Regions from separate parts of the Rahnella sp. GSA61A genome, predicted to be linked through region 3. Evidence: predicted binding sites of a transcription regulator. Region 3 holds the regulator's gene; each other region holds the start of a gene.

Region 1 (5,055 bases), on a different contig from region 3:
TCCTTATAATTTAAGCGACTGTATTAATCACATGGAAATTTTTTGTCTAAAAATTTTGCCACAAGATAAATACAAGCATTGAGAGTAAAAATAGAAATCAACCTCATTGTCCATGTGTCAAAATGGAAAATGAAATAGAAAGACAGCCAAACAGCTATCGAACCGGCAAACGCGCCTAGTGAGCCTTTAATTAACCCCATGAGATCCACTCAATTTTGATTCAACACGTTCCAGTATGTTATCAAACGCTAGCATTCCCTGTTGTCGTCTTACGATCAGAGCATCCACAAAGGGCTTGAGTGCCGGTTCAAACATAAAGTAGAGTAAGTCATAATCTTTTTTTCGCAACTCGCCATATATTTCAGGTTCGTCTATGCTGAGAGCTTCTGATGTTCTGATACAGCGTTCTTTCATTCCACCTATCAGCAATAAATTACCAACAAGACCACCCCGCACTGTGACTGCCAATCCAGCACGCTGAGCAATCGCCGTGGCTATTTTTGCTGAAATTACAGAGTTAGTTGCAGTGCGACCTATTATTGAAAATAAAGACCGGCTGTATATTTTGTTTTGTTTGCTTTCTGAAACGTATTTATCAAACTTTTCGAAAACCGTCTTTATCGCGTCTAGAATCCGATCATAATTGAGGATTCTATTTTTGATTGCATGGATGATTCTAATGGTTTGTGTTTCGTGGGCGTAATGTGAATCAGTGTCAAATACACCATAAGCCATATATCCAAGATCGACGGGTACGGAGAGCGCACCGTGAACAAACCCTAATACTGAGTCAGGTGAAATAATGATATCGGCAATGCGTGTGGCGATTTCCTCATAATTGCTCATGCTAATTCCTTTTATTAGCCAGTTCCCAGCGTGTGAGTATACTCCCCCTTCGGCAGTGGATATATTAAAAGAGGCTTCGTCTTTATACATGCCGGCCCTCCCCGCTTCATGATGCACTGTGATTTCCCCAGCGGCCTTGCTCGCCGGTGAGATTCGGGTTTACGGGCAGGCTGCGTAATAGAGTTTTTCCGAATTGGGCTTTATACCCAGACTGCCCAACTTCCTCATGCCACCAGCGTGAACCGTTCGCTAAACACTACATATGCTATGCCGCCCATCTGCGACTGCTACCATATGTAGTGTTTTTCTGCTTTTGAGGGGGGAGATTGTCCTGTTTGACATCAAAATTAGATTTTTTGTAGAGGTGCTCTAGATCACGAACTTTAATGTCTCAAATTCAGGTTAGATCACAAACTATTTATTCAGATCACCGTCTGTATTATTCCAGAACAGCCACCAGATCCTGCGCACATGCCCACGCCGAGCTCCATGCCCACTGGAAATTGTATCCGCCCAGCCAGCCGGTCACATCCACCACTTCGCCGATAAAATACAGGCCGGGGACTTTCGCTGCCGCCATCGTTTTTGAAGATAATTCTTTGGTATCGACGCCGCCGAGTGTGACTTCCGCCGTGCGGTAACCTTCGGTGCCGTTCGGCTGTACCTGCCAGTTTTGCAGTTGCTCAACCAGTTCGGCCTGCTGCGGCACGTTCAGCTGTTTCAGTGTCACGTCCGGCAACTGCCCCAGCGTTTGCAGGCATTCGACCAGACGCTTCGGCAGTTGCATCGCCAGCGTGTTTTTCAGACTCTGATTTGGGTGTTCCTGACGCTGTGCATTCAGAAACGCCGCCAGATCGACATCAGGAAGTAAGTTAACGCTCACAAACTCGCCAGGCTGCCAGTAACTGGAAAGCTGTAAAACGGCCGGGCCGGACATGCCACGATGGGTAAAAAGAATGCTTTCACGGAAGACAGTGCCGTCTTCAGCAGTAAGCACCGCCGGGACTGACACCCCGGAAAGCGTCTGCAAGTGATCGAGCAGCGGCTTGTGCAGGGTAAATGGCACCAGACCGGCGCGGGTCGGCAGTACTTTCAGGCCAAACTGTTCCGCCAGACGGTAACCGAAGGGTGTCGCGCCCAGCCCTGGCATGGAAAGCCCGCCGCTGGCAATAACAAGTGAGTGAGTGCTTACAGTTGAGCCATTCACTTTGATAACAAAGCCATTTTCGGTTTTCTGCACGTCGGAAATCTCGCTGCGCAAGCGCACATCGACATTGCCCTGCTCGCATTCTTTATCGAGCATGGTGACGATTTGCTGCGCCGAGTCGTCGCAGAATAGCTGCCCGAGCGTTTTCTCGTGCCAGGCGATGCCGTAACGGTTGACCATATCGATGAAATCCCACTGGGTGTAACGCGCCAGCGCGGATTTACAGAAATGCGGGTTTTCGGAAAGATAGGCAGCGGGTTCGGCATAAAGGTTGGTGAAATTGCAGCGTCCGCCGCCTGACATCAGAATTTTTCGCCCGGTTTTTTTGCCGTTATCCAGCAGCAGAACACGGCAGCCACCCTGTCCGGCCTGTGCTGCGCAGAACATGCCTGCCGCACCTGCACCAATGACTACCACATCAACCTGTTCCACTTTTGGCCTCTCTTTTCCGGAAATTCAACTACGTTTTAGATAAGGTTTGCCCTGTTAACCGGGGCTTTGAGTCGCGGATTGTAAGGGACGGAGGGCTGTTAAACCAGCCAGACAGACTGCTTGCCGGACGTCGTAAGTAAATGTTTCTGCGTTCAAAGGAGGAATAACATATTGATAGATAAATACTTAATTGAAATAAAGCCAAACATTGAACTGTTTTTAGTCAAAAAAATGTCATATTTTCCTTTTCCCGTCCCCCTGTTCTCGCAGATAATGCGCGGCGTTCATGACCACTAACTGGCGTAACAATTATGCTGCATCTATTTGCCGGATTGGATATTCATACCGGTTCGTTATTGATTCTCGCGTTACTGTTTGTTCTGTTCTATGAAGCCATTAACGGTTTTCATGATACGGCCAACGCAGTGGCAACCGTCATCTATACCCGGGCAATGCGTTCGCAATTAGCGGTCGTGATGGCAGGGGTATTTAACTTCTTTGGCGTCCTGCTCGGTGGTTTGAGTGTGGCCTATGCCATCGTTCATTTACTGCCAACCGATTTGCTGCTCAATGTGGGTTCTGCTCATGGCCTTGCCATGGTGTTCTCTATGTTACTGGCCGCGATCATCTGGAACCTCGGTACCTGGTATTTCGGCCTGCCGGCGTCCAGCTCCCACACCCTTATCGGCGCCATCATTGGCGTAGGGCTGACCAATGCATTAATGACTCACACCTCTGTGGTCGATGCGTTAAACATCCCTAAAATGATTGGTATTTTTGCTTCGCTGATTATCTCTCCGCTGGTCGGGATGATTATCGCCGGTACCATGATTTTCCTGCTGCGCCGTTACTGGAGTGGCAATAAGAAACATGCCCGTATCCACCTGACACCCGCGGAACGTGAGAAGAAAGACGGCAAGAAAAAACCGCCATTCTGGACACGTACCGGTCTGATTCTGTCGGCTATCGGCGTGAGTTTCTCTCACGGCGCTAACGATGGTCAGAAGGGTATCGGTCTGATCATGCTGGTGCTGATTGGCGTGGCGCCAGCCGGTTTTGTGGTGAATATGAACGCGACCGGTTACGACATTACCCGTACCCGCGACGCCGTGACACACCTCGGCCAGTATTATCAGCAACATGTTGATGCCGTGCCGCACGTGGTTGCACAGACGCCAATAGTGCCGGCACCGGACGTCAATATCGCACCGACCGATGAGCCTAAAGTGTTCCACTGCGACAGCAGCCACGCACTTGACGCTATCGGCCGCGCGCAAACCCTGCTGACCAATCTTCAGTCTTACAGCGACCTGGCACCGGAAGAACGCAGCCATATGCGTCGCCTGCTGATGTGTGTTTCTGATACTGCGGATAAAGTGGCCAAGCTGCCGGAAACCTCTCCTGCAGACAAACGCTTCCTCGGCGAGCTGAAAACAGACATTCTGCAAACCGTTGAATACGCGCCTATCTGGATCATTATCGCTGTGGCACTGGCACTGGCGCTGGGTACGATGATTGGCTGGAAACGTGTCGCAACCACTATCGGTGAGAAGATTGGTAAGAAAGGCATGACTTACGCACAGGGTCTGTCTGCACAGCTCACGGCGGCGGTCTCCATCGGCGTAGCCAGCTATACCGGCATGCCGGTATCCACCACGCACGTGCTGTCTTCTGCGGTCGCAGGAACCATGATTGTCGATGGTGGCGGTGTGCAGTCGAAAACCGTGAAAAACATCGCGATGGCGTGGGTCTTAACCCTGCCTGTGTCGATTGTGCTTTCCGGTGTCCTGTACTGGATTGCACTGAAGCTGATCTGATGATTGTCTGACCGGCATGAAATAAAAAGGCGACCTTGCTCAGCAGGTCGCCTTTTTTGTTTCCTTTTTCACGCATCCTCCCTCGCGTTTCTTTCCGTTTCTAATACCAAATCAGCATGGCTAACATACTGATTAATATTAAACCGACCAATGCTGTTGTCAGGATAAACTGACCGCGAACCCGTTCACAACGGCGAATAAACTCAGGATCGTGATGTTCAACGTAGCGCTGAGCATAAATATAGCGTACCAACCTTATTTGCTTGCTGGGCTGACCGTGAGACGTAAAAAATCCTCCTCCATCAACGTACTGATACAGCAGCGGATCACACCCTCGCAGAACCACCAGCAATGCGCGCAAAGAAGAGTAATAGCGCAGCATATTCACTACACACACAAAACATAAAGCCCAAAACAGCGCAACGGGACTGATCATGATTCCCCCTCAAGGCGAACTGACACCGCGCAATGCGCCCGTCGTGCTGGCACACACCCGGCGTTTCGCCCTGCCTTTCCGCAATTTCACACCCCCGGGCTACGTTCGCCCGCCCTCTTGCCCTATCACAGAAGATTGCCAAAACAGGAGACGCCTGCATTATTCAGTGTAGGAAACGAATCCGTAACTGTTCATATTATTTATATCTATACATAGCCGGAAACGGAAATGGGATCTGTATGCTTGATTTATTTAACCCTTTTGGCGCTATACTGAAGTCATGAGTTTTGCATGATGCTGATATTGCTATTAACCGA
Region 2 (5,055 bases), on a different contig from region 3:
CCTATACCTTCGGCATGGCGCTGTTCACCATGATCATGGGCAACGGTTTTGCCGCCTTCCCGGTGATGACCGCGGGGATCGGGCTGCCACTCATCGTCAACCAGTTCGGTGGAAATCCGGCGATTATGGGCGCGATCGGCATGTTGTCCGGTTTCTGCGGCACCTTAATGACGCCGATGGCGGCCAATTTCAATATCGTGCCCGCGGCGCTGCTCGAATTGCAGGACAAGAATGGCGTGATTAAAGCGCAGTGGAAAACCGGTGTATTGCTGTTGCTGGTGAATACCGCGTTTATGTATTTCTTTGTGTTCCGTTTCTGATAAGGAAAGACGATGACGACGCAACAAAGTACCGCCCTGACGCCAGAGATGGCGTCCCGTTTTGCCTCACTGGCGCTGAATCATTTAACCCGTGAATTCCCGAACAAACTCATGCATGCCATGAGCAGCGCGGCAGATGCGCAAACGCCACGCCAGTTACATCCGGTCTTTTACGGCAGCTATGACTGGCATTCCTGCGTGCACGGATACTGGTTATTGCTGCGCCTGCTGGATCGCTTTCCGCAATTACCGGAAGCTGAAAAAATCATTGCGGTGATCGGCCAGCATTTCACGCCAGAAAACGTCGCCGGTGAAATGGCCTATCTGCAACAACCGCAACATGCCGGATTTGAAAGACCGTATGGCTGGGCGTGGTTTCTGGCGCTGAGCCAGCAATTGCATGAGATGGCATTGCCGCAGGCTGCTGAATGGGCAAAAACGCTGGCGCCGATGAGCCGGTTCTTCGAAAAGAGTTTTAGTGAGTTTTTGCCCAAAGCCACCTATCCCCTGCGGGTCGGCAGCCATTTTAACACCGCGTTTGCACTGGCATTAACGCTTGATTATGCGCGCTGCGTTAAGCATCACAAACTGGCAGAACTGATCGAAGAAACGGCGCTGCGCTGGCATCTGGAAGATGTGCATTGTCAGGCGTGGGAACCAGGCGGTGATGAATTCCTGTCACCCTCCCTGATGGAGGCTGAACTGATGCGGCGCGTTCTGCCGGGCGAAGCATTTGTGACCTGGTTTGGCCGTTTCCTGCCGGATCTGGCTCACAGTCAGCCTGCCACGCTTTTCACCCCCGCCACGGTCACTGACCGCAGTGACGGTAAAATTGGCCATCTGGACGGACTGAATCTCAGCCGCGCCTGGTGTCAGCGTTCGCTGGCCTCTGCGCTGCCAGCGGGCGATCCGCGTGCGGCCTTGCTGTGCCAGACGGCAGAAGCCCATCTGCACAGCGCGCTGAACCATCTCGACAGCACCTACATGGGCGAACACTGGCTGGCGACCTTTGCCCTGTTGGCACTCGAAGCCTGACAGCCCTCTTCCTCTGTTCAGCCGCAGGGTTTCCGTGAAATCGTTAGCGAATAATCCCGCGCGCTGAATCAAGGAAAAATGCATTGAAGTGGCACAGTAACGGATATTCCGCGCTGAGCTGCTCAATTTCCCCCTTCACCCGTTCCACCGATTCCGGCTGGTGATAAAGCAAATCGTACAGATAGCGGATGACATTTTGCTGCGCTTTGCCGGCCCGGCAAAATTCCGTTGCCTGCTCGTTTATCCCTTTCGGCACCGCGCGATTTCCCCCCGCTATCACAAAAGGCGGCACGTCCTGCACCACACAGGTATTAGCAAGGAGATGGACGCCCGTGCCAATAATACAAAACTGATGCACCGCGCTCAGGGCATCAATCCGGGCATCACTGCCTAATGAAACATGCCCCGCCAGAGCACTGTGTTCGCCGATAAACGTGGCATTTCCTATCTGACAGTCATGGCCGACATGCACGCCCCCTTCAAACACATTCAGGTGCCCGATCCGGGTCATACCACCGCCCTGCACGGTGCCGCGATGCAGTGTCACGTGGCGGCCAATGCGGTTTCCATTGCCGATTTCCAGCCCGGTGGGTTCTCCGGCGTATTTCAAATCCTGGCTGATCTCGCCAATGGATGAGCCCATGCCAATCTGGTTATCCGTGCCAATTTTGGTATTGCCGTTGATAACGACATGAGAAGAAATGTGTGTTCCTTCGCCGATTTGCACACCGGCGGAAATAAAGCAGAAAGGCCCGATAACCACTCGCGGGCCGATAATGACACCTGGCTCTATGATACTGCTGGCCGCAATTGTGGCCGAAGATGAAATCAACACGAACATCCTTCTGACAGCCAGCAGGCAGTCAGTAGTGAATTAAACCGGACAGGCATAATCAGGGAAAGATCAAAATGAGCGGAGGGAAACGCACTCAGAGAGGTTTAAACAAGGGGAGTGTTTCGTTGAACATCCGCATCGCTACACGGCACAGCATAAGGCTTCAGGATCGAAAAGGCGGTCTCTTATATTTTTTTTATTTTCTGAACCTTTTCGGAAACGCTGCATAATGAAAATTTTATGACAGGTAGATTAAGGCTTTCTTAAGCTTGGATGAATATTCTATTGGATATTCATTTCTATACGTTATGTTTCCTTCACATCAACGCTGCTACCACCACCCTGTTGGGAGTTTTCATTGCGCTCTATATTTCCGAAGATTAGCTACTTTACGCTGACTTTACTGCTGACCCTGTATTTTACCTTTATCGTTAATCTGCCGATTTTGCTGCATTTTTATCACATCTTACAGGCACTGCCCGCGTACAACCTGGCTTTTGCCCTGAGCATTCCGGTTGCGCTGTTTGCCGCACTGAACTTTGTGTTCACCCCTTTCAGCTTTCGTCCATTGCTTAAGCCATTCTTTATTATCGTGCTGCCGGTCAGTGCCCTCGCCAGTTTTGCGATGATGACCTTCCAGGTCGTATTTGATCGCGGCATGATCGAAAATATTCTCGAGACGCAATCGGCTGAAGCGTCGTCTTACCTGAATCTGAAAGTGATACTGTGGTTTGTCTTCACCGGCGTTTTGCCCGCTATTTTGCTTTTCCTGACACCGGTCAGCTATGAAAAAACGCCGTTACGCCGTCTCGGTGTCCGTCTGGTGTCGATGGTGATTTCATTGCTGGTGGTTGCCTCCATTGCCGGGATTTTTTACAAAGATTACGCCTCTGTGGGCCGTAACAACCGCACCCTGAATCTGGAAATTGTGCCGACAAACTACCTCTACAGCGCGTTCCAGTACATCAATCACCGTTACTTCACGCCGAAAATGCCGTTCCAGACTATTGGCAACGATGCAAAACTGGTGCAGCAACCGGGGCAGAAACCAAATCTGGTGTTCCTGGTGATTGGGGAAACCGCGCGGGCGCAAAATCAGTCATCTGAGGGTTACGCCAAACCGACTAATCAGTACACACAGGCTATTCCTGACGTGGTGTTCTTTAATAAAATGACGTCATGCGGCACGGCAACGGCGATTTCTGTGCCGTGCATGTTCTCGAATATGAAGCGCACCCGCTACGACGCCAACCGCGCCCGTAACAGTGAAGGCTTGCTGGATATCCTGCATAAAGCCGGTGTTTCGGTGTTCTGGAAAGACAATGATGAAGGCTGTAAAGGCGTATGCGACCGTGTGCCGAATATCACCATCGATACAAAAAAAGACGGTAAATACTGTGATGGCGATACCTGCTACGACATGGCGCTGATGCAGAATATCGATGACGACATCAAACCTGACGGCAAAAATACGCTGATTGGCTTACATCTGATCGGCAGCCACGGCCCGACGTACTACAAACGCTATCCGCAGGAATTCCGTAAGTTTATGCCTGACTGCCCGCGCAGCGATATTGAAAACTGTTCTCAGGAACAACTGGTGAATACCTACGATAATACCCTGCTTTACACGGATTACACGGTGTCGCAGGTGATTGAGAAGGCGAAGCAGTATCAGGATAAGTACAACGTGGCCGTGATTTATCTTTCTGACCATGGCGAATCGCTGGGTGAAAATGGCCTGTATTTGCACGGCACGCCTTACAGCGTGGCACCGGCGCAACAGACACACGTGCCGATGCTGTTCTGGTTATCCAGCGGTTATGTGAAAGCGCAGGGAATTGATCTGCAATGCCTGAAATCGTATGCCGTGAACAAAGACGTTTCACAGGATAACCTGTTCCACACCGTGCTGAGCGCGATGGACGTGCAAACCTCGGAACGTGATCCGCAACTGGATATTCTGGCAGCCTGTCGTACATCACAAAGGTAATCACGCCCCTGTTGAAACGGTTTGCTGCCAGAACGTTATGGCAGCAAACCGCACTCCGTCAGAATGCTTTTTGCCAGCGTGCTGACCGTTTTATCAAACCGCTCAGATTCATTATCCATCACCATATACAAAGCCGTTTGCCGCACCGTTCTGGCTGATAATTCCAGTCGGCGGAGCAAACCGCTCTCCAGCGCTTTTTCCACACTTTCCAGCGGCAGCCAGCCGTACCCCACGCCCACCGCAATGGCTTCCATTGCGGCCCCGACAGTGGTGAATGTCCAGCTGGCAACAGGGCCGGATGACACATTTTCTGCACGCGGCGTGTGCCGGTCGGCCACGCTAATCAGCGGAAAACGCGCCAGATCCTGCGCAGTCAGCGGAACGGTGAGGCTCATCAGCGGATGATCGCTTTTGGCCACCGGCACAAAATCCACGTCGAGCAGGAAGCGCCCCTGTATCGCATTTTCCGGTGCCAGTGTGGTGATGTATAAATCCGCTGATCGTTCATTTAATTGCTTAAGGCTTTCGCCGCGCAGAATTTCTGTCAGATGAACACGGGTATCGGGAAACTGCTGCTGAAAATTTTTGAGTGCGCGAAACAGACGGTATTTGGGAAAGACACTGTCGACAACCAGGCTCAGTTCGGTGCGCGTCCCGTCTTTCAGCCCGGCGGCGCGGTGCTCAAGTTGCAAAAAGGCGGAAATCAGCGGCGTGGCCTGCATCAGCAACGCCCGCCCCTGTTCCGTCAGTGTCGCTTTACGGCCATGAATCTCCAGCAACGGCAGACCGAGACGTTCCTGTAACCCACTCAGGGCATAACTGACGGAAGACTGACTGCGGTTCAGTACCTCTGCGGCCTGCGCGTAACTTCC
Region 3 (5,055 bases):
AAAAATGCAGCGGATGGCTCAACGCTTCCATGATTCATCTGGCGTGGTAACCCAAACCACGATGCGTGAAATTAACAAAATTGTTGATGAAGCCGTTCAGGAGGAAAGACTGAAAGCCTTCGCAGAAAGCTCTGCTGAACGCATTCGCGCTTTGCGTGAAAAAGAAAAAATCAGTCAGGGCGTACTGGCAAGACTCATCAATATGTCCGCCAACAGCATTCAAAAATGGGAGCGGGATGAAACCAAACCCACCGGAGCGGCGCTGATCTTACTGATGCTAATTGAAGAAAAAGGTTTACAGATCATCTGCTAAAAGAAGCCACAGCTTGTTGCTGTGGCTTGATTTTTATCCCTTTACGCCGCTTTGGCTGGCCTGTTCCTGAGGAACAATCAACTTCGGCGCCAGCGTAAACATAAACCGGGTGCCGACGCCGACTTCACTCATGACTTCAAGTTTCGTGTGGTGATGGCTGAGCGCATGTTTGACGATTGCCAGTCCCAGTCCGCTGCCGCCGGTCTGACGTGAACGGGCTTTATCGACGCGGTAGAAACGTTCGGTCAGGCGCGGCAAGTGCTGCGGCGCAATGCCCGGTCCGTTGTCGCTGATCTGGAACTGTGCGCCATGCGGCGTTTGTTGCCAGCTGACTTCAATCCGTGTCCCCGCTGGCGTGTGGTTAACCGCGTTATACACCAGGTTCGACACCGCGCTGCGCAGTTGATCTTCATTACCAAAGACCTTCAGCTTGTCGTTTACGCGAAACACCACTTCATGCCTGCCGTTGCTTAACGTTTGCACTTCACGTTCGAGCATGCCGAGCATCACCGGAATATCGACTTTCTCGTGCAAATCAATATTCGCTGAGGCTTCGATTTTCGACAGCGTCAGCAGCTGCTTCACCAGCCCGTCCATCCGCCGCGTCTGTTCCTGCATGGTATCCAGCGCTTTAGTGCGGAAAGGCTCTTCCAGCTTGGCGTCTTCCATCATTTCCAGATACCCCTGCAATACCGTCAATGGGGTTCTCAGTTCATGACTGACGTTAGCGAAGAAGTTACGCCGTGCGCCTTCAAGCTGACGCATCTGGGTCACGTCGCGTGCCACCATCAGCAGTTGTCCTTCGGAATAAGGCATGACGCGAAATTCGACATAATGCTCATTATTGAGTTGTAAATTCAGCGCCCGGCTGAAATCGCGGGTCTGGATCCACAGCCGGAATTCCGGATAACGCAGCAGGTTGAAGATATGTTGCCCGTTATCTTCCGGCCAGCGGAAACCGAGCAAATCCTGCGCCAGTCCGTTACACCAGAAAATATTGCCATCTTCAGTGGTCAGCACCACGGCATCCGGCAGCGATTCGGCACCGCTGCGAAAACGTTTGATGAGCTGACCTAATTCCCGACGGCGACGCCGGTTGCGTATCTGCATCTGGTTCAGCCCGTAAAACAGCGGCTCCCAGCTCCAGCGCCCATTCGGTGGCGTAATGCTGCGGTCGAGCCACAGCCAGTGAGAGAGTTTAAGCTGGTTGTAATAATTCCAGCCCAGTGCCGCCATCAGCGACACCAGGAGGAGCCAGCCGAAATGGCCGACGAAGATACCGAGAATTAACGCTGGCAGGCAAAAGAGAAACAATTCACCCGCCAGTCGTTTCCATGACAAACGTTCTAGCACACAGATTCTCCGCTGTGAGGGCTCAATAACGCGTTGAAAAACGGTATCCGGTACCACGAACAGTCTGGATCATTCTGTCATGTCCACTGGTTTCCAGCGCCTTACGTAAACGACGAATATGCACGTCAACCGTGCGATCTTCCACATAAACGTTAGTGCCCCAGACGTTATTGAGCAACTGTTCGCGGCTGTATACACGTTCGGAATGGGTCATAAAGAAGTGTAATAACTTAAATTCGGTCGGCCCCATATCGAGCGCCTGCTCGTTGGCCATCACCCGGTGAGACGACGGATCCAGGCTTAACCCCTGCATGTCGATCACTTCTTCCACCGCCATTGGCGAGATGCGACGCATCACGGCTTTAATGCGGGCAACCAGTTCTTTCGGAGAAAACGGTTTAGTGATGTAATCATCGGCACCCACTTCAAGGCCGCGCACCCGATCTTCTTCTTCACCGCGTGCGGTCAGCATCATCACCGGAATTTCGCGGGTCAGTGCCTCACGTTTAAGATGCTTAATAAACTGAATACCGGAACCGCCAGGTAACATCCAGTCAAGCAGGATCAGTTCAGGGTAAGGTTCAACAAGCTGCCCAATCGCTGAATCAAAATCCTCAGCTTCTACGGCCTGATAGCCATTTTGCTCCAGTACAAAACACACCATTTCACGGATTGGAGCTTCGTCTTCAACCACCAATATACGTCTAGCCATCGTAGGTCCTGCCAATAGGTTAGCGATCTTTTATTTGATTGCGGGCGCCATTATGCGTCAGTTTTGTGACAGATTTATGAATGAAAAGAATGGTTCATTACAGTCAACTATGACAGATAATTTCCGGCCATCTTGCTGAAATTGGTCTGATTTATCGGGGACAGCTTCCCCTGCCGACGTTTATACTTTACCCCATTGTCGTCATCCAGGGTTCATACGGGAGTCTCATGCGCCTGATCCACACCTCAGACTGGCACCTCGGCCAGTACTTTTTCACTAAAAGCCGTGCAGCCGAACATCAGGCATTTTTGCACTGGCTGACCGGTCAGGTGCAGCAACATCAGGTCGATGCCGTGATTGTCGCGGGCGATATTTTCGACACGGGTTCCCCACCCAGTTATGCCCGCGAATTGTATAACCGCTTCGTGGTGGAATTACAGCAAACCGGCTGCCAGCTGGTGGTGCTGGCTGGTAACCACGATTCTGTCGCCACGCTCAATGAATCGCGCGAGCTCCTTTCCTGCCTGAATACGCGGGTGATTGCCACCGTCGGTGAAAACCTTTCTGAACAGATTTTAGTGCTCAGTCAGCGTGACGGGAAACCCGGCGCGATACTGTGCGCTATCCCGTTTTTACGCCCGCGTGATCTGCTCGCCAGCCAGGCGGGACAGTCCGGCAGCGACAAGCAACTGGCATTGCAGGAAGCCATCGCCGCGCATTATGACGCGCTCTGGCAGGCTGCGCAGGCCAGACGTGACGAACTGGGCATGCCGCTGCCTATTATTGCGACCGGCCATCTGACGACTGTCGGCGTCAGTACCTCTGATTCCGTGCGCGACATCTATATAGGTACGCTCGATGCGTTTCCGGCGCAGGCCTTTCCGCCGGTCGATTATGTGGCACTGGGTCATATTCACCGTGCACAATGCGTCGCCAAAACCGAACATATCCGTTACAGCGGCTCGCCGATTGCCCTGAGTTTTGACGAACTGAGCAAAGCTAAAAGTGTGTACTTACTTGATTTTGATGGTGCGACGCTCAACGCCATCGACACACTGGAAATCCCGGTTTTCCAGCCGATGCAGATAATCAAAGGCTCGCTGGTGGAGATTGAACACCAACTGGCACAGTTCGAAGGCGGTGATCCGGCCAAACCGGTATGGCTCGATATTGAAGTCTCTACCCAGGATTATCTCAGCGACATCCAGCGACGCATTCAGGCGCTGACGGAAGATCTGCCGGTAGAAGTCGTGCTGTTACGCCGCAGCAAAGAACAGCGCATCAACAGTATTGAGCAGCAGGAAAAAGAAACCCTCAGCGAACTGAGCGTCAGCGACGTGTTTGAACGACGACTGGCGCTGGAACCGGACCCTGACGAGCCGCGTCAGGCACGGATGCGCACGTTGTTTGCGCAGGTGGTTGAACAGGTTACCAACGGTCAGAACGCGGAGGACAGCGCACAATGAAAATTCTCAGCCTGCGTTTAAAAAACCTGAACTCGCTGGAAGGCGAATGGAAAATTGATTTCACCGCCGAGCCGTTTGCCAGCAACGGATTATTCGCCATCACCGGCCCGACCGGCGCGGGGAAAACCACCCTGCTCGATGCCATTTGTCTGGCGCTTTATCATCAGACGCCACGGCTGAACATTACACCAAGCCAGAATGAACTGATGACCCGCCACACCGCAGAATCGCTGGCCGAAGTGGAGTTTGAAGTCAAAGGTGTGGGTTACCGCGCTTTCTGGAGCCAGCGCCGCGCCAAAAATTCCCCTGACGGCAATCTGCAGGCACCGAAAGTCGAGCTGGCGTTACTGGCCGACGGCAAAATTCTGGCGGATAAAGTGCGCGATAAACTCGATGCCATCGCCACACTGACCGGGCTGGATTTCGGCCGTTTCACCAAATCCATGATGCTTTCACAGGGGCAGTTCGCCGCGTTTCTGAATGCCGATGCCAACGACCGCGCCGAATTGCTGGAAGAACTGACCGGCACCGAGATTTACGGTCTGCTTTCTCAACGCGTGTTTGAGCAACATAAAGAAGCGCGCATTGCGCTGGACGGTCTGCATCAGCGCATGGCCGGAATCGAACTGCTCAGCGAAGAACAGCGCCAGACGCTCGAAGCACAACGTGCTGAACTGAACGCGCAGGAAATCAGCCTCAGTCAGCAGGCGCAGCAGTGCCAGCAGGATCTGAACTGGCTGCAACAGTGGCAACAGGTGCAGCAAAAACAGCAGCAGTCTCAGCAACAACTGACCGCCGCAGAGCAGGAAAATCTGGCCGCCGCGCCGCAGTTACAGCAACTGGCGCGCAGCGAACCGGCAGAAAAACTGCGTCCGTTACTCAATGATCGCCAGCGCTGTCAGGATGACGCGCAGCGCCTTCAGCAATTACTGATACAACTGACGCAGCAGCAGGAGCAGCAGATTGCACAGATGACGCCGCTGAGTCTGGCGGTGGAACAGGCGCACACTGCGCGGCAGAAACAGGCGGAAGAACAGCGCCAGATGCAAACGCTGATCGAAGAAAAAATCCTGCCACTGGATAGCGAAATCGCGCAATGGCGCAAATCGCTGGTGGAAACACAACAGGCGGTCAGCGAGTCGCAGAAACAGGCTGGTGAACATAGCGCGACGCTGCAGCAAATCACGGCGGAACGTCAGAAACTGGATGAG
Region 4 (5,055 bases), on a different contig from region 3:
CTGCTGGCGCTGATTTTCGAGCGTTACTTCGGCTGGACGCGTTCCGACTCCATCGGCGCGCTGTTGATTTCCTTCTATATGATCTGGAATGCGCGCGGTATGGCGGCAGATGCACTGACCCAGTTGCTTGATCGCGAACTGAGTGCAGATGACCGCAAGCGCGTGAAAGCGGCAGTATTAAGTGTTGAAGGCGTGCGCGGCGTACATGACATTCGCACCCGCAACGGCGGCGACCGCGTATTTGTCGAGTTTCACGTCGAGGTTGATGGCAATCTGACGGTGGATGTCGGGCACGATATCGGTGATGCGGCTGAAATGGCGGTGAGCAAGTTGTTTAAGTCTGCGGATGTGACGGCTCATCTGGAGCCGGACGGGATTGATGACGACAGACTGGATAATTTATTGCACTAAGGTCAAGGTTGTGGGTTTGCTCCCTCCTCTGCGAAGGGGAGGGTTGGGGTGGGGTATTAAATAAAAATCAAAGAGTTAAATTTTTTAGTGTCAGTATTTACCCTTAAAACCCCCTCCCGTCCTCCCTCTTCGCAGGGGGAGGAGCAAAGCAAAACCCTCATTTTCAAAACTATTGCGCTTTAATCGCCATGGCATCCCGCATGGTATAGAACAAATCCGTCTGATCCGTCAGACCCACCACATTCGCCGCATGCGGGCCAAACGCGGCAATACGCAGCTGCGTCCCGGTGTGTCCCTGTGAATCATCTTCTGAGTTGCCGTAGCTGATGGTCATCGGTGCACCGTCCCTGGTGGTCAGCGTCTGGGTCAGACCGGGGGCTTTGGCATCGGATTCGATAATCTGGCTGGAATGGGCGTGGTCGGCGGTGACGATAACCAGCGTGTTGCCGTCCTGACGGGCGAACTCCAGCGCTTTTTGCACGGCCTCATCCAGATCCACCGTTTCACCGAATTGTCCGCACGGATTAGCGGCGTGATCCTGTTTATCAATCGATGCGCCTTCAACCTGCAGGAAGAAACCGTTCTGATTAGCTTTCAGCAAGTCGATGGCTTTTTCAGTCATGGCGGCAAGCGTCGGGATGTCAGCGGTGCGCTGCGGATTGGCTTCACAGGTGACAGCCGGTTTATCAATGTTGCCGTGATAAGTGGCTTTCGGACCCTGCCAGCGCACCGGCATGTTGCCTTCGGAGAACAGGCCAAGAACCGGTTTCTTCTGGTCTGCCTGCGTGATGGCACTGAGCTGTTCTGCGTTTTCCACCCAAACATAACCCTGTGTCAGCGCCTGTTCTTTGAGGGATTTATCCTTAAATTCACCGGCTTTCGCCAGCTGGCTGAACGATTTTCTGCCGCCGCCCAGCGTGACATCAGCGCGAGCCTGCAACAACTGTTCCGTGATCGAACCGCGTCCGCCATTTTCCAGCGCGTTGCTGGCGCATTTCTCTGCGGTTTCTTGCGGGCCGTAGCACTTGCGTGAGGTCACATGCGCAATCTGTGCGGCCGGCGTTGCATCCTGCAATTCTGCGGTGGAGACGTTGCCGGTGGCCTTGCCTGCGGCTTTGGCGATCTCAAGAATGGTCTGGTGATCTTTGCCGTTTACATCCACACCAATCGCGCCGTTATAGCTTTTAACACCGGTCGCCCAGGCGGTGGCTGATGCGGCGGAATCGGTCACGTAACTTGGTTTTTGCGTTTTCTTATCCACAGAATAATGCGTGTACTGGCCGGTCAGCGGCAGGGCATCAATGCCTTTGAAATAGCCGCCTGCGCCTTCTGCATAGTTACGTGCAGACGTGATTTCAGAATCACCCATGCCGTCGCCAATCAGCAAAATCACGTTTTTCACCGTTTTGTCTGACAACGAGGCTTTCAGCGCTGCTGTCTGATCACCGCTCAGACGGCGGGCACCACCCGGTTCCGTCAGCACGCCTTTTGCCGCCCGGTCGGTCAGCGTGTCGGTGTCAGCGGCGAGGGTGGAGGCAGAAGCGGAAAGCAGCAGGGCGGCAGTGACTGCGCGGGCGACCAGAGATACGGATTGTTGCATTATCAAAACTCCTTTTTATAAACCATCGGAAATAAAAATATACATATCGATATTTTTTGTTACCGGAAGGTTAAGGGAGAGTTGTGACGTTTTAATGACAGGCGCCGGACTGGCCGTGAGACTGGGTTTTAACTTTAACTTTAACTTCAACTTCAACTTCAAGGTCAAGACCTTGGGTTGCCACCCAAACTGGCCTTAAGAGGCGCCTATCGCCGCGCCTCTTAAGAATCTCCGGCTCTTTTACTGCGCGCTCCGCTCGCTGGCTATGTTTCAGGTAGCACGGCGACAGGCTGGAAATCTTGCCGCTTTGCGGTTCCTTCACTCGGTCCTGGAGCCTCTGGTCTCCAGGCCGCTCCGTTCAGCAAGCTTTCTGAATCGCCCGCGACTTTTTAAAGAATGAAGTAAGTGAGGTTGTGAAGTAAAAGCCTGAGGCCGGTTCCAAAATATCGCCTGAGGAGAGGTGGAAAACCGCGCGTCTTTTTGCGCGGGTTGTAACCCGAACGAAGGGAACCGTGCAGCGGCGGGATTTTGCGGCTATCACTGCGGCTGATGAAACATAGCCAGCGAGCGGAAGCGCTTGTTGAAAAAGCGAAGGGAGATCCAAGAGGGAAAAAGCACGTTTCCCTCTTGGGCGGTTTCGGCGCTGCCCGATAAGTGATCACCACAATTGAGAAACCGAAACTTTCTCGGTCAGCTTTTCAGTGCAACTGAGAAGCCGCCTTTGCATCGGCACTATGCAAAAAAAAGCCCCGATGAACGGGGCTTTTTCACAACAACGTCAAAGACGTAATTAGTTGATCTGTACCGGCATACCGGAACGCATCTCGATAGCGCGCTGAACAACAGTCTGGTTGACCGCCGGATCCATCGATACGCTGCTTGCGCTGCCTGCCAGAGTGATTGGCAGTGGCTGCTGAGAATCAAACTCTTCCTGGTTAGAGGACAGCGGGTTGTGGATCTCAATATAACGTTTGCCGTCTGGTTCCACGGTGGCTTTCACCGGCTCGTTGATGAACTGAACGCGGGTGCCTTGCGGGACGTTGTCGAACAACCATTTGATGTCAGCATCACGCAGACGCACACAACCGTGGCTCACACGCAAACCGATACCGAAATTGGCGTTGGTGCCGTGGACTGCATACAGACGCCCGACATACAGCGCGTACAGCCCCATCGGGTTGTCCGGACCCGCAGGGAAGACGGCTGGCAGGAATTCGCCACGAGAAGCATATTCTTCATGCATTTTCGCCGTCGGGGTCCAGGTCGGACCGGCTTTTTTACGCTGAACGGTAGTGACCCAGTTCATCGGGGTGTCTTTGCCCAGCTCACCGATACCGATCGGCAGCACGACCACAGTATTGGTGCCTTTCGGGTAGTAATACAGACGCATTTCAGCGCTGTTGATCACGATGCCTTCGTGCGGGGTTTCCGGCAGGATCAACTGCTGAGGAATGGTCAGCACGGTGCCCGGGGTTGGCAGGTACGGGTCAACGCCAGGGTTAGCTTCGAGCATGTTGCTCAAACCCATCTGGTATTGCGCTGCAAAATGTTCCAGTGGCAGGCTGCTGCCCTGCGGAACAGTAACTGTGATGTTTTCACCGACCAGACGACCATTATTGGCCGGAAGAGGGTAGACCACAGCAAAAGACGCCTGGCTATATGCAGCAACTGCCAAAACCAGGGTAAGGATTGCGCGAATGCTCATTTTCATATTTTCGTTGGTCGTTAATGCCACACTGGCAGTTGTCAGGATGTTGATTCCCCCCGATCCGATAGAAACCGGCCGGAGGAATAGTGTACTTGCACATAGCACTTGAAAGGGATCCGGTATGTGTAACGAATCGCATTTCAGGGCCGCTAATTATAAGGATTTATTTCAAACAGGCCAAAGCTTTCTCACCTTGTTAGAAAAGTTCCCTGCCACAACCGCATTTTTTGCGGCAGCCTGCACATTTCCTTCACATTCCTGACCTTATTTACGGCAAAACGGCACCATAACCAGTGCGGCAATAAACATCCAGGCCATGACCTGAAAGATGTCGTTGAACGCCAGCGTCAGCGATTGCGCCGCGACTTTCGCCCCAAACACGCCTTTCGCCATCAGCAATGCCTGAGCGGTATCAGGTGTCAGATGGCCGATTTTTTGTGCCAGCGATCCCATCACTTCCTGCGCATGATCCCCGTATTGCCCCAGCGATTCGCCGAAACGTGCCGCATGAACGCGGGTCCAGTCCTGCAACCAGGTATTCACCGTGGCAATGCCAATCGCGCCGCCGAGATTACGCATCAGGTTAAACAGCCCGGAGGCGTAGCGCAGTTCCGGCCCCTGAAACGCGGTCAGCGCCATGTTCACACTCGGCACGATGCACAACATAATGAACAGGCCGCGCACCACCTGCGGCCAGAAAAACTGTTCTGCTCCCCAGTAAGGGGTCACGGCGGTCGTCAGCCATAAACTCAGTGCGAAACCGGATAAACCCACGGTGATCAGTATCCGCCGGTCAACGCGGCTGATTAATCTGGCGGCAATAATCGTGCTGAAGAATTGCCCGACACCCACCACAAACACCGTTGTACCGATTTGCAGGCTGTTGAAATCGCGGATGCGGCCGAGGAAAACCGGCGTCAGATATGTAGAGGCATAAAGACCAAATCCAACCACCAGATTGAACAGGCAGGCGAAGGTGAATGTCGGGTCACGGAAGGGCGTCAGGCGTACGATCGGGTTTTTCGAATAAAAGGATCGTTCGAGAAACAGCACAAAGGCCACCAGTGAGAACCACGCCGAAATCTGGATTTGCGGATCGCTGAACCAGTTCTTGCGCGGGCCTTCTTCCAGCACATATTCCAGACAACCGAGCGCTATCGCCATCGACAATAAATGTATCCAGTCGATACGTTTAAGCATCGGATAATCCGCTTTATCCACATGAATAAACAGCACGGCACCGGTGGCAACCAGAGCGCCGGGCAGAATGTTGATGAAGAAAATCCAGCGCCAGTCGAGTAACTGCGTGACTATGCCACCCACAGTCGGCCCAAGT

The links. The regulator PhoB, encoded in region 3, activates phosphate uptake and scavenging genes when phosphate is short. The targets are predictions, from matches to a motif close to CTGTCATAAAACTGNCNNAT.
Region 1: the regulator PhoB is predicted to act here: its motif matches at 2,706-2,725, upstream of pitA (inorganic phosphate transporter PitA).
Region 2: the regulator PhoB is predicted to act here: its motif matches at 2,418-2,437, upstream of LC431_RS04840 (phosphoethanolamine transferase).
Region 4: the regulator PhoB is predicted to act here: its motif matches at 2,093-2,112, upstream of phoA (alkaline phosphatase).

What each region holds. Positions count from the first base shown of each region.
Region 1 is NZ_JAHXYO010000008.1:147,050-152,104, forward strand. It holds gene LC431_RS12690 (hypothetical protein) at 187-846, opposite strand; gene LC431_RS12695 (NAD(P)/FAD-dependent oxidoreductase) at 1,286-2,485, opposite strand; gene pitA (inorganic phosphate transporter PitA) at 2,797-4,302, shown strand; gene uspB (universal stress protein UspB) at 4,403-4,738, opposite strand.
Region 2 is NZ_JAHXYO010000003.1:115,208-120,262, forward strand. It holds gene LC431_RS04825 (DUF979 domain-containing protein) at 1-320, shown strand, start outside; gene LC431_RS04830 (DUF2891 domain-containing protein) at 333-1,355, shown strand; gene lpxA (acyl-ACP--UDP-N-acetylglucosamine O-acyltransferase) at 1,399-2,187, opposite strand; gene LC431_RS04840 (phosphoethanolamine transferase) at 2,549-4,183, shown strand; gene LC431_RS04845 (LysR family transcriptional regulator) at 4,219-5,055, opposite strand, start outside.
Region 3 is NZ_JAHXYO010000031.1:28,145-33,199, forward strand. It holds gene LC431_RS24680 (DNA-binding transcriptional regulator) at 1-313, shown strand, start outside; gene phoR (phosphate regulon sensor histidine kinase PhoR) at 347-1,666, opposite strand; gene phoB (phosphate response regulator transcription factor PhoB) at 1,689-2,378, opposite strand; gene sbcD (exonuclease subunit SbcD) at 2,606-3,844, shown strand; gene sbcC (exonuclease subunit SbcC) at 3,841-5,055, shown strand, end outside.
Region 4 is NZ_JAHXYO010000003.1:66,021-71,075, reverse strand. It holds gene LC431_RS04645 (cation diffusion facilitator family transporter) at 1-411, shown strand, start outside; gene phoA (alkaline phosphatase) at 581-2,011, opposite strand; gene LC431_RS04635 (L,D-transpeptidase family protein) at 2,802-3,722, opposite strand; gene LC431_RS04630 (DHA2 family efflux MFS transporter permease subunit) at 3,984-5,055, opposite strand, start outside.